Regions from separate parts of the Micromonospora sp. NPDC049049 genome, predicted to be linked through region 2. Evidence: riboswitches for the same ligand, from Rfam matches in the RefSeq annotation. Region 2 holds a riboswitch; the other holds the start of a gene.
The links. Region 2 has a riboswitch for S-adenosylmethionine ahead of thrC (threonine synthase). Riboswitches for the same ligand answer to the same signal wherever they lie in the genome.
Positions count from the first base shown of each region.

Region 1: linked by a shared signal. The riboswitch ahead of AB0B68_RS24140 (hypothetical protein) and the one ahead of thrC (threonine synthase) in region 2 are both predicted to bind S-adenosylmethionine.

Region 1 is NZ_JBEZEX010000026.1:61,202-67,117, reverse strand. It holds gene AB0B68_RS24155 (GNAT family N-acetyltransferase) at 1-497, shown strand, start outside; gene AB0B68_RS24150 (hypothetical protein) at 701-1,246, opposite strand; gene AB0B68_RS24145 (GyrI-like domain-containing protein) at 1,574-1,828, opposite strand; gene AB0B68_RS24140 (hypothetical protein) at 1,962-2,474, opposite strand; SAM riboswitch class IV at 2,503-2,623, opposite strand; gene AB0B68_RS24135 (hypothetical protein) at 2,698-2,880, shown strand; gene AB0B68_RS24130 (helicase-related protein) at 3,809-5,916, shown strand, end outside.
Region 2 is NZ_JBEZEX010000001.1:257,210-263,125, forward strand. It holds gene AB0B68_RS01190 (metalloregulator ArsR/SmtB family transcription factor) at 1-163, opposite strand, end outside; gene AB0B68_RS01195 (DMT family transporter) at 255-1,217, shown strand; SAM riboswitch class I at 1,286-1,421, shown strand; gene thrC (threonine synthase) at 1,432-2,718, shown strand; gene AB0B68_RS01205 (GNAT family N-acetyltransferase) at 2,985-4,004, shown strand; gene paaN (phenylacetic acid degradation protein PaaN) at 4,105-5,778, shown strand.

The DNA of each region.
Region 1 (5,916 bases), on a different contig from region 2:
AGTGGGCACCCGCCGACGGGGTGCCTCCCGCGGCCGGCAGACTGCGGTTCACCGAGGCCTCCGACGAGGAGTTCCTCGCGGTGTTCAGGAGAATCGCCGAGGGGAGCCTGGATGCCCAGACCCGTGCGAACCTGGCCGCCAAGGGCGTGGACGCGACCGCGCGCGAGGAGATGGACTTCTATCTCAGGGCGCCGGGCAAGCGGGAGTGGTGGCGGATCGCCTACACGCGCGAGGGCGAGGTGGCGGGCATGGCGATTCCCTCCGCGACCCCGTACAACGTGAACGTCGGCTATCTCGGGGTGGTGCCGGAGTTCCGCGGGCGCGGCTACGTGGACGAGGTGCTCGCCGAGATCACGCGCCTGCACGCAGCCAATGGGGAGTCGCGCATCACCGCCACCACCGACATGGGCAACGCGCCTATGGCGGCCGCTTTCGGTCGCGCCGGATACCGCACCACGGAAATCCGGATCAACCTCTCCAACGACATCCAGCCCTGAACGAGTAAGGGCCGAGGCCCTGGGACCAGGTGGGGACCACGCGAAAGTGTGAGCCCCTTTTTCTTCGTCGGCTGATGCGCGACACGTGTGCGCCAACTGATCTGCGACACCTCTGCGGCATGAGCATGTGGCAGGTGAGATCGAGCTGTGCCCGCTGTGCGACGTTGGGATGCGACCATGCTGCGGACCTCAGCGTCCGGCGGTCAGTTCTCCTCGGCGCCGGGGCCAAACGCCTCCTCGATCATCTCCGCGTACTCGATGTCGGTTGCGCCGCGCCACTCGCCGGTCGTCGGGTCCTGGACAAGCCATGGCTGGTACAGCGTGCCCTCGACCCACTTCGAGAACCAGTCAGCGATCGTCATGTGCTGCGGGAACGCGCAAGACACGCCGTCCGGGGCCGGGTTCGGGTCGTAGCCCCAAATCTGGCCGTCAGCGAGGTTGAGTTCACTGCTGATGCCGCAGCCCCAGTCGCACACAGTGAGGACGCCGCCCTTGAGTCCGGTCGGCGCGTCCGGGCCGCCAGTTTGATGTCCGTCCCTGAGGCCGAGGAGAGCGTATCCGGGGCCGAAGCCGCCGTTGCCGACCTTCAGATAGAGCCGGCGCAGCAGCGACGGCAGTGATCTCCCAGCCAGTTGTTCGGCCTCCGCGACTGCGGCAGGGGGCGCGGGTCGGAGCGGCGCCACCCGGCTGGGTGGCACCTCGTCGATGTACCCGCCGGCGGCGATGCGTCGGACCACCGCATCGAACACCTGGTCCTCTCTCGTCAACATGGCCCGCAGCGTAGCCGCACGGTTTGCGATTCATCCGTCGGCTCGTCTGCTGGGCTCACGCACCAGACCGACGGCGGCAAATCCCGACGCCCACCGATGTGCTCGTAGATTCATCGCGCTGTCGCGCATCACCTGGCAGAGATGTGTTACGCATCAGTTGTCGGATCACAAAAGTGTGAGCCCAGTGTCGGGCTCCACTTGATGTGTCACGGATCGCTGTCACTTGATCCGTGACACATCCGGTTGGACGATCATCAGATGGGCAGTGGACATGGGGTCGGCTGTAGGGGCCGGTCGGTTTCAGGCTCAGCCTTGCAGGGGCATCAGCAGGTCGATCCGGTCGTGGCCGCGGTAGTACTCGATGCTGGGGCGAGTGTCGTCTCGGTCTCCGGAGCGCCGCAGCTGTTCAAAGGTCGGGGTGAGCAGGGCGTAGGCGGCGGGTTGGGGACCATGCACGGTTGCGCTCAGGTATTGGCCTCCTGGCACGATGCCTGATTGCAGGCCGAGTTGGTCAGGGTCGTCGCCGTCTCGGATCTGGACGCAGCAGCGGTAGATGACCAACCGGCTGCTGTTTGCGGTAACAGCAGCCGGCTGGACTGGCGGTCAACGAGCAGTGGACAGGAATTCGTTCTGGGCCTGCCGGAGGCCGCTGAGATCGCTGGGTACGGGCATGACGCCGTAGCGGTCGAAGGCGTCAACGCTCGCTCCAAGCGACGGCGGCGAGTGCCGCTGCCACTCGGCCAGCGGCACGCTCGAAGCAGTCAGGCGTAGTGGCTGGGCGAGCCGGGCGAAACTCCACCTGCTGCCACTCGCGCAGCGAATTACCACGCCGCGCGGAAGCCACCAGCGAGGCGGCGACCACAGTGGTCGCAGCCGTCTGCGGCTGGATCACGTCGCCGTTCATGATCGAGTGTCGGCCCCGCGGCAGTGCGGCGCGGTGGCCGTACCGTTCTCCGACGACCTGGGAGACGTGTCGGCAGGTCCCGCAGGCCAGCCACGACCACCGGGTCCGGGTGGTCACCGTGTCCCGGACGCACAACCCACACAGGTCGAGGTCACCGGCGAGGTCCTGGCCCTGCCACTGCTGCTCCCACTCCGGGGTACGTGGCTGGCAGCGGCACCGCTGCTCGCGCGGAGCGCCGTCGCGGAGGTGCCCGCAGGTCAGGCAGACCGCGAAAGCAGTCAGGTCCAGCTCTTCGAATGGCACGATGAACTCGCTCTCCGGTGCCACGAGGCACCCGCTCTTGCCGTACCGCAGCTTGCGGTCGACCTGGTCTTCTCCCGGAGGCACCGTGCGCGGGTGGCGCGGTTGCCGGGTCAGCAAGCCGGGAGGCTTGACGCTGACCACTCTTGACGCCCAGGAAGCATAGAGATCATCGAGGCCGCGAGCAACCCCGGGTAACACGCGGGGGAGACCTGAGCAGACGGCGGTGGCGGAACTATCCGTCGGCGGCGAGTCGGAGCCGGGCAAGCAGGTCGGCGATTTCCCGGGTCAGCTCATGGTCTGGGCCGTAGACGACGCACAGGTCGTCGTGCAGCGGTTGAACCTCGTCTACGCCCTCGCCGATTTACTTCTTGATCGACCGAGCCATCTGTACGGCCATCGCTCGTGACGGGGGTGTGGACGACTAGGTCCGCCGCCCGGTGGTCTGCAACCTCATCCGCGACGCCCTTGAGTACACCTGCCACGAGCGGATCCGTATCCGAGACTTCCGTGCCGGGCGGCCGATCACGGAGACCGGCAGAGCCAGCCGTGAACCCAGAACACAATCTCGACGCTGCAGGTGAGCTGCTGATCCGACCGCCATCGAGCATGCGTCGTTGCCGGCAGCGCGGATCGGCCTGCCTGACCCGTCTCGCTGTAGAACAGCGGCTGCGGACTACTGGAAGCGGATCGCGCCATGCGTCGCCGGCCGGCCCATGCGCCACCAGCTACCGGTCCTGCCCGTCTAGGCCGGCGCCGAGGCACCTTCGAGGGCGTGCACCGTATGGCACGGCTTGTGCCAGGCCATGCATCACCACACGTACGGACTGACACCAACGGTCGCTGAACTTCGTGGCTGGCACGGAGATGTGGCTATGCTGCTGCACCGACTCTAGGAGCCCGGCACCAACATCTCGCCGCTCCTGTGACGCGATTCCACGGTGGGCCCCTCGGGTGAACAAGACCGGATCCGGTTAACGCCTGGCACAGCAACCTCGATTCGTGGTTCCTCCATTCGGGCGACGGTGCGGACGACCTTGGCAGCCTTGGTTCGGCCGACCAGGCACCCAATTGGTGGTGACCGTTGCTCACCTTGTGCTGATGGCCGCTCACTTGCATAGTCGCTCTACGGCTGCCTGCCGAGTTCTAGAGGGGAAGAACGTGTCAGAGCCACTTGAGTTTCTCCGCGACCGGGAACCCACCTGGGCGCTGCACGCCACGCCGACCGCCTGTGAAGTTCGCGCCCTGATCGAGCAGAGCACAAGAGGTCATTTCGGGACGGCGGCTTGGCTCTCCGGGGATGCCGTCCCGACCGGTCGCCAGCCTCAAATCGACACGTGGCCAAGCAAAGGGTCGCCTCGGCGATGACCACCTCTTCAACTGATGATGCCACGTTCGGCTATTTCCCGGATCACGAGCGAATCGATGTCGCGCTCGATCGAGGTCGCTTTACACGTGCGCTCGTCCTGGACACACCCGTTCGGTCGCTTGCCGACCAGGTGAGCGAGTGCCGGTTGTTGTGGCAGCCGGAAGTGGAGCTTCCCGAGGGCATCTACTGGTTCCAAGCGGTTGACGGTGGCCCGATCGTCCTGCAGGTCGCAGCCGGTGCCGCGCCAGGCGGCGGGATTGTGGTGTCCCCGTACGGCCTTGAGCCTGAGCATCCTCTGCTCGCCGCCTGGGCCTGGGCGGAGGAGTTGTGGCACAAGGCTGTGACGGTCCCCGCGCCGCTATTCACGGTAAATGATGCTGCCCTGACTCATCCCGGGGGCGCGGACGTGGTAGTGCGCGACCGCAAGTTTCTCCGCGAGCACTGGACGTACACCGTGATGGTCGAAGGTCGGCAGCAGGACGTGGTGGAGCCCCGGCTGCGGCCGCGTCCGCAGGTCGAAACCCCTCCTACGTGGGTGACCCGTGAGCCAACGCCGGCGAGCAGGTTCGGTGCCACGCTCACGCGCGCGAAGCTGCTGGGCAAGTTCGCCAACACGCTCTTTTCGTTCCGCGCCACACGCACGACGTTCCGGCCCTACCAGTTCAAACCGGTGCTCAAGCTCCTGCAAACCGGCAAAGCGAGGTTGCTCATCGCCGACGAGGTGGGCCTCGGCAAGACCATCGAGGCAGGTCTCATCTGGACCGAGCTTGAGGCTCGCGGAGAGGCAGACCGAGTCCTGATCGTCTGCCCGTCGAGTCTCCTCGGCAAGTGGAAGGAGGAGATGGAGGACCGCTTCGAGTTCGAGCTCACGGAGCTCGACAGCGGGGCCCTCAAGTCCTTCCTCGAACGCCACCAGCAAAACCGGCTGCCTACTCGCCAGGCCTACATCTGCAGTCTCGAACGCCTGCGTACCTGGGGCGGACTGGAGGACTTGCAGGCCGTGCCGCCCGAGTTCGACCTGGTGATCGTCGATGAGGCGCACGCCATGCGCAACCAGGACACCAAGAGCTACGCGCTCGGCACGGAGCTCGCGGATTGGGCTGCGAACCTGGTCTTTCTCACCGCGACGCCGATCAACCTCCACGAGCAGGACCTGCTCAACCTCCTTGAACTTCTCGTGCCCGAGGACTACGGGAGCAGCCTGGACCTGCAGCTACGACTGGAGCCCAATCGGATCATCAACGCCGTCACTGCCAGGCTCGGCGAGAAGGGAGCCCGCGGTCGGCAGCTAAAGCGCCAACTCGATGAGCTCAGGACCACGTCACTCGGCGCTCCGCTTATGCGACGACCCGACTTCGGGCTCTTGCGGGACGTACTGACCAAGGACGAGCTGACGCCCCGCGACATCGTCGACGCCAAACGTTACCTGGCGGGGCTGAACACTCTCTCCACCGTCATCACGCGCACGAAAAAGGTCGAGGTCGACGATCAGAAGGCCAAGCGCACCGAAGATCGGCAACCGGTTGAGTGGACCAATGCCGAGTCAGCCTTCTACTCGGAGTACGTCCAATGGTGCGCGAACCGCGCAGCGGCGATGGACAGCAGCCTCTATTTCGCGATGCAGATGCCCCTACGCCTGGCAAGCGCATGCCTGCCCATGGCGCGTCAGGCGGTCCTCGACCCGGGCGACTTCGGGGAGATCACCGACGCCGACTCGGATGCGGCCGCCTACCGGCTCGAGCCGCACGCCGACCTCATTGCGGCCGCGCAGCGTCTCCCCGACGACGTCGACACCAAGTTCGACGCCCTTCGCAAGGTGCTGCAAGGGCTGAACCGGCAACAGCGCCGGGCTCTGCTATTTACGCACTCCCGCCCCACCCTGGCCTACCTTGCCGATCGTCTCGGCGCTGAGCTCAAGGTCGCTGTCATGCACGGTGGTGTCAGCCGCGAAGCCCGGCGTCACATCATGCGCGACTTTCGTGCTGGTGCCTATGACCTTGTGCTGGCCAACCGTGTAGCGAGCGAAGGTCTGGACTTCGAGTTCTGCTCAGCGGTGATCAACTATGACCTGCCGTG
Region 2 (5,916 bases):
GGTGGCTGCGGGTCGCCTTGGAGACGCCGAAGTCGAAACTGCCGCAGGCGGACTCGCCGCCCTCGGCGAGCGCCCGGACGATCTGCAGCCGCACGTCGTCGGCGAGTGCGGCCAGCACGTTGGTGACCGGTACGGCGGTCAGGTCGGGTTCGTGCGGCTCCATGTGACCAGTGTAACCCTTGTTCGACAACCATCGAACGACGCCCTATGGTCAGTCTCGTTGGTTCGACGATACTCGAACATTGGAGTTGCCGATGCGATCCCGCGCCACCGCGTACCCACTGGTCGCCGTGCTCGGCTGGGGCGTGATGTTCCCGATCCTGGCCAGCGCGCTTCACCGGGTCGACCCGCTCAACCTGACCACCGCGCGCTACCTGCTGGCCGCCGTCGTCCTGGTCGCCATCCTGCTGCTCCGCGAGGGCGCCGGCGCGCTCCGCCACGGTGGCCGGGCGCTGGAGGTGGTGGTGCTCGGAGTGGTCGGCTTCGCGGGCTTCAACCTGCTCACCAACCTGGCGCTGGAACACGCCGCCCCGCAGCAGATCTCCCTTTTCGTGGCCACCACCCCGGTGATCACCCAGCTGGTCCGCTGGGCTCGCGACGGCGTACGCCCGAAGCCGCTCCTGCTGGCCCTCTCCCTGGCGGCGCTCCTCGGCGTCGGTCTGGTGATCACGCGCGGGAGCCTGGCCGGGCTCGGACAGTTCGGTCTCGGTGGGCTCATGATGATCGGCGCGGTGCTGGGTTGGGGCATCTACACCCACGGCGCCAGCCGGTTCGGCGAGTGGTCGCCGCTGCGCTTCACCACACTGACCGCGCTCGCCGGCACGGCCGCCATGCTCGTCCTGAGCATCGGCGCCGACGCCGTCGGCTGGCAGCACGCGCCGGCCGCCGCCGACCTCGCGGCGGTCGCCCCGCAACTGGCGTACGCCGTGCTGGTGGGTGCCGTGATCGCGGTCCTGGCCTGGAACACCGGCGTGCAGCGACTCGGTGCCGCCAACGCCGCGCTGTTCATGAACCTGGTCCCGGTGACCACCTTCGCGGTGCAGATCGCCCGCGGCTACCGCCCGGAGCCCGTCGAACTGGTCGGGGCCGCCATCACGATCGCCGCCCTGATCGCCGCGAACCTCGCCGCCCGCCCCCGGGCCACGGCGCTGCCCCGACCGAGCGCGGTGACGGACCCGATCGCGGTGACCGACCCCGTCGCGGTGAATTTCCGCTGACCCAATACCTGGGATCAGTGGTAGCAGGGGCCGACAGCGTTGTCCTAGACTCGACGGCACAACTGAATACCTCATCCAGAGGGGCTGAGGGATACGGCCCGACGACGCCCCGGCAACCACCCCGCGCGCTCACCGCTGAGCGACCCGCGGGGCAGGTGCCAATTCCGTCCCCGCCGCACCGTGCGATGCGGGGAAAGATGAGAGGACTCTCGACATGACGTCGACGCTCGTCGCCTCCGGCATCGACACCGCTGCCAGCCCCGCCCGCGCCCTGGTCTGCCGTGCCTGTTCGGCCCGCTACCCGCTCGCCGCCCAGCACGCCTGTTACGAGTGTTTCGGCCCGCTGGAAGTCGACTACGACACCGCCGCGCTGGCCACCGTCACCCGCGAGCAGATCGAGGCCGGCCCGAACAACATCTGGCGGTACGCCGCCCTGCTCCCCGCCGGTCAGGACCCGGCCACCCGGGTCACCCTCGACCCGGGCCTGACCCCACTGGTGGCGGCCCCGCACCTCGCCGCCGAGCTGGGCATCACCGCGCCGCTCTGGGTCAAGGACGACAGCGCCAACCCCACCCACTCGTTCAAGGACCGGGTCGTCTCGGTGGCGCTCACCGCCGCCAAGGCCCTCGGCTTCACCCGGTTCGCCTGCGCGTCGACCGGCAACCTGGCCAACTCGGTGGCCGCCCACGCGGCCCGCGCCGGGGTGCCCTCGGTGGTCTTCATCCCCAGCGACCTGGAACAGGGCAAGGTCATCACCACCGCCGTCTACGGCGGCGAACTGGTCGCCATCGACGGCTCGTACGACGATGTCAACCGGCTCTGCGGTGAGCTGGTGGAGACCGACGAGTTCGAGGACACCGCGTTCGTCAACGTGAACGTCCGGCCGTACTACGCGGAGGGCTCCAAGACCCTCGGCTACGAGGTGGCCGAGCAGCTCGGCTGGCGGATCCCGGCGCAGGTGGTCATCCCGATGGCCAGCGGCGAGCTGCTCACCAAGATTGACAAGGCGTTCTCCGAGCTGGTGGAGATCGGCCTGGTCGAGGCACCCGCCGACGGCTGGAAGGTCTTCGGTGCGCAGTCCGCCGGCTGCAACCCGATCGCCGTCGCACTGCACGCCGAGACCGACACGATCGTCCCGGTCAAGCCCACCGGCATCGCCAAGTCACTCAACATCGGCGACCCGGCGGCCGGGCTCTACGCCTTGGAGGCGGTCCGCCGCACCGGCGGCTGGATGGAGTACGTCGACGACGACGAGATCCGCGCGGGCATCCGCGATCTGGCCCGTACCACCGGGGTCTTCGCGGAAACCGCCGGTGGGGTCACAGTGGCGGTGCTGCGCAAACTGGTCGAGTCCGGTCGGCTCGACCCGACGGCCGAGACCGTCGTGTTCAACACCGGTGAGGGTCTGAAGACCATCGACGCGGTGGCCGGCCAGGTCGGGCCGACCCACCACATCAAGCCCTCGCTGCGGGCGGCCCGCGACGCCGGCCTCCTCGGCTGAACGGCCCGCCCGGCACCGGGGCCGGGTGGATCAGTCGGTAACTGGGTTTTCGCTGTGAGTGTGGAAAACCCGCCCCTACGGACTTGACGGCAGGAACCGGACGGCGCAAGATGCTCCGTGCGGGAGGGCATTTCGCCGAAGACTTTTGAAGTTCTTGCGACCCAACGCCGGAGGCGTTGTGCGAGTGTCCCTCCCGACCAACGTTCGATCGGGCCAGCGAGTAATTCGCTGGCCCGATCGCTTTTGTACGGTGCACGCTCACCGGCATGAGCATCACCATCGCGTCGTTCGACGGCGCCGACCGGACGTCGGTCGACGAGGCGTACCGGATCGGGTCGGCGGCCAACGACGCCGATGTGCCGGACTTCCCGCCCTCCTGCCGGCGCCGCTTCGACGCGTTGTTCCACACGCCGATGCCCGGTACCCGGTCGCTCTGGGCGCTGGCCCGTCTGGACGGCGTGCCGGCCGGCTACCTCCAACTGGACCTGCCGCAGCTCGACAACACCGACAACGCCACCGCTGAGCTGCTGGTGCATCCGCAGCTGCGGCGCCGGGGCGTCGGCCGGGCCCTGCACGAGTACGGGCTGCGCCTGCTCCGCGAGCACGGCCGTAAGCGGGTGGTGGCGATGACCGTCTCCGCGCTGCCCGGCGGGCCGGCCCGAAGCGTGGCCGGTGACGCGTTCGCGGCCGCGTCCGGAGCCCAGCCCGCTCTCGCCGAGGTACGCCGACGGCTCGACGTCGGCGACATCGACCGGGTCGCTCTGCGTGCGGCGCTCGCCGAGGCACAACCCCGAGCCAAGGGCTATCACTCGGTCTGCTGGCAGGGCTCCACCCCACCGAAGTACGTCGCCGACATCGCCTACCTGGACGGCCGGTTACTGATGGACGCGCCCATGGGCGACGTGCAGTGGGAACCGGAGCAGGTGGACGCCGAGCGGATCCGCGGCAACGAACGGGCGCTGGACGCCCGGGGCCGGCGGCGCTACCACCTCGGGATGCGACACGAGGCGTCCGGCCGGCTGGTCGCCTGGACCCTGCTGGACGTGGGCGCCGCCGCCGACTGGCACGCGTTCCAGCAGATCACCATCGTCGACCCGGCCCACCGTGGGCACCGGCTCGGCCTCATCGCCAAGGCCGAGAACCTGCACCACCTGCTCACCCACGAGCCGGCGGTACAGGTGATCGACACTTTCAACGCGGCCAGCAACAGCTACATGGTGGCGATCAACGAACAGCTCGGCTTCCGCCCGGTGGACCGGTGGACCGACTGGCAGCTCACCCTCTGACGGGTATCGGCGCTACTGCTCGCGGACCTGACTCAGGCATGAACCGCTGCCGGGCATTCGCGCTACTGCTCGCGGTGGGGACTCAGGCATGATGGCGGGCATGACGGAGACCCCGCATCCCCTGTACGACAGGCACGCCGACACCCTCAACCGTGCGCTGACCGCGATCACGGAGCGGGGCTACTGGTCCGCCTATCCCGAATCCCCCAGCCCCCGGGTGTACGGCGAGACCGCCGCCGCGGACGGTAAGGCCGCCTTCGAGGCGTACCTCGGTGGTGACTTCCCGCTCGACCAACCCGGCGCTGGCGTTCGGGTCGCCACCGAGACGAGCCCGTTCGGGGTGGATTTGGCGGTGCGTTACCCACACGCCGGCCCCGGTGAGCTGATCGACGCCGCCTCCGCCGCGCTGCCCACGTGGCGTGACGCCGGCCCGCAGGCCCGGGTGGGCGTCTGCCTGGAGATCCTCGACCGGCTGCACAAGCACATCTTCGAGCTGGCCAACGCTGTGCAGTTCACCAGCGGGCAGGCGTTCGTGATGGCCTTCCAGGCCGGTGGCGCGCACGCGCTGGACCGGGCGCTGGAGGCGCTGGCGTACGCGTACGCCGAGATGACCCGGCACCCGGGCACGGCGGGCTGGGAGAAGGCCGCCGGCAAGGGTGACCCGCTGCGGATGACCAAGACGTTCCACGTGGTGCCGCGTGGGGTGGCGCTGGTGATCGGCTGCAACACCTTCCCGACCTGGAACTCGTACCCCGGGCTGTTCGCCTCGCTGGTCACCGGCAACCCGGTGATCGTCAAGCCGCACCCGCGCGCGGTGCTGCCGCTGGCCATCACCGTGAAGTACGCCCGGGAGGTGCTCGCCGAGGCCGGGTTCGACCCGAACCTGATCATGCTGGCGGCCGAAGCGCCCGGTGAGAAGCTCGCCAGTGACCTGGCCCTGCACCGCTCCGTCAAGATCGTCGACTTCACCGGCTCCACCGAGTACGGCGACTGGCTGGAGACGCACGCCCGGCAGGCATCGGTCTACACCGAGAAGGCCGGCCTCAACACCGTCGTCGTCGACTCCACCGACGACTTCGCCGGCATGTGCCGCAACCTCGGGTTCACGCTGACCCTCTACAGCGGGCAGATGTGCACCACCTCACAGAACATCCTCATCCCGGCCGGGGGCATCGAGACCGACCAGGGGCACAAGAGCTTCGACGAGGTGGCCGGCGGGATCGCCGCCGCCGTCGGCAAGCTCACCGCCGACCCGGCCCGGGGTGTGGAGCTGACCGGTGCCATCGTCAACGACGGGGTGCTGGAGCGGCTGGCCGAGGTGACCAAGGTCGGCGAGCCGGTGCTGGAGTCGCGGGCCGTGGCCCACCCGTCGTACGCCGACGCGGTGGTGCGTACCCCGACGATCGTGAAGCTGACCGCGGACGACTCGGAGACGTACGGCCGGGAATGGTTCGGGCCGATCTCGTTCGCCATCGCTACCGACTCGACCACGCACAGCCTGGAGCTGCTGCGCCGGACGGTCGGCGAGAAGGGCGCGCTCACCGCCGGTGTCTACTCGACCGACGAGGCAGTGCTGGACGCAACCGAGGCGGTGGCGGTCGAGGTCGGGGTGCACCTGTCCTGCAACCTCACCGGCGGTGTCTTCGTGAACCAGTCGGCGGCGTTCTCCGACTTCCACGGCAGTGGAGCCAACGCGGCGGCCAACTCGGCGCTGACCGACGGGGCTTATGTGGCGAACCGGTTCCGGATCGTGCAGTCGCGGCGTCATGTTTGATCTTTAGTTGCGGTGGGGGTTTCCGGGGCAGCCCGACCCGCTTCGGGCGGTCAGGCTTGATCCCTGCGCGGGTCGGGCTGCCCCGGAAACCCTGACGTGGACACGGTTGTCGCTTACGCTTCCGGTTTTTTGGGGGGC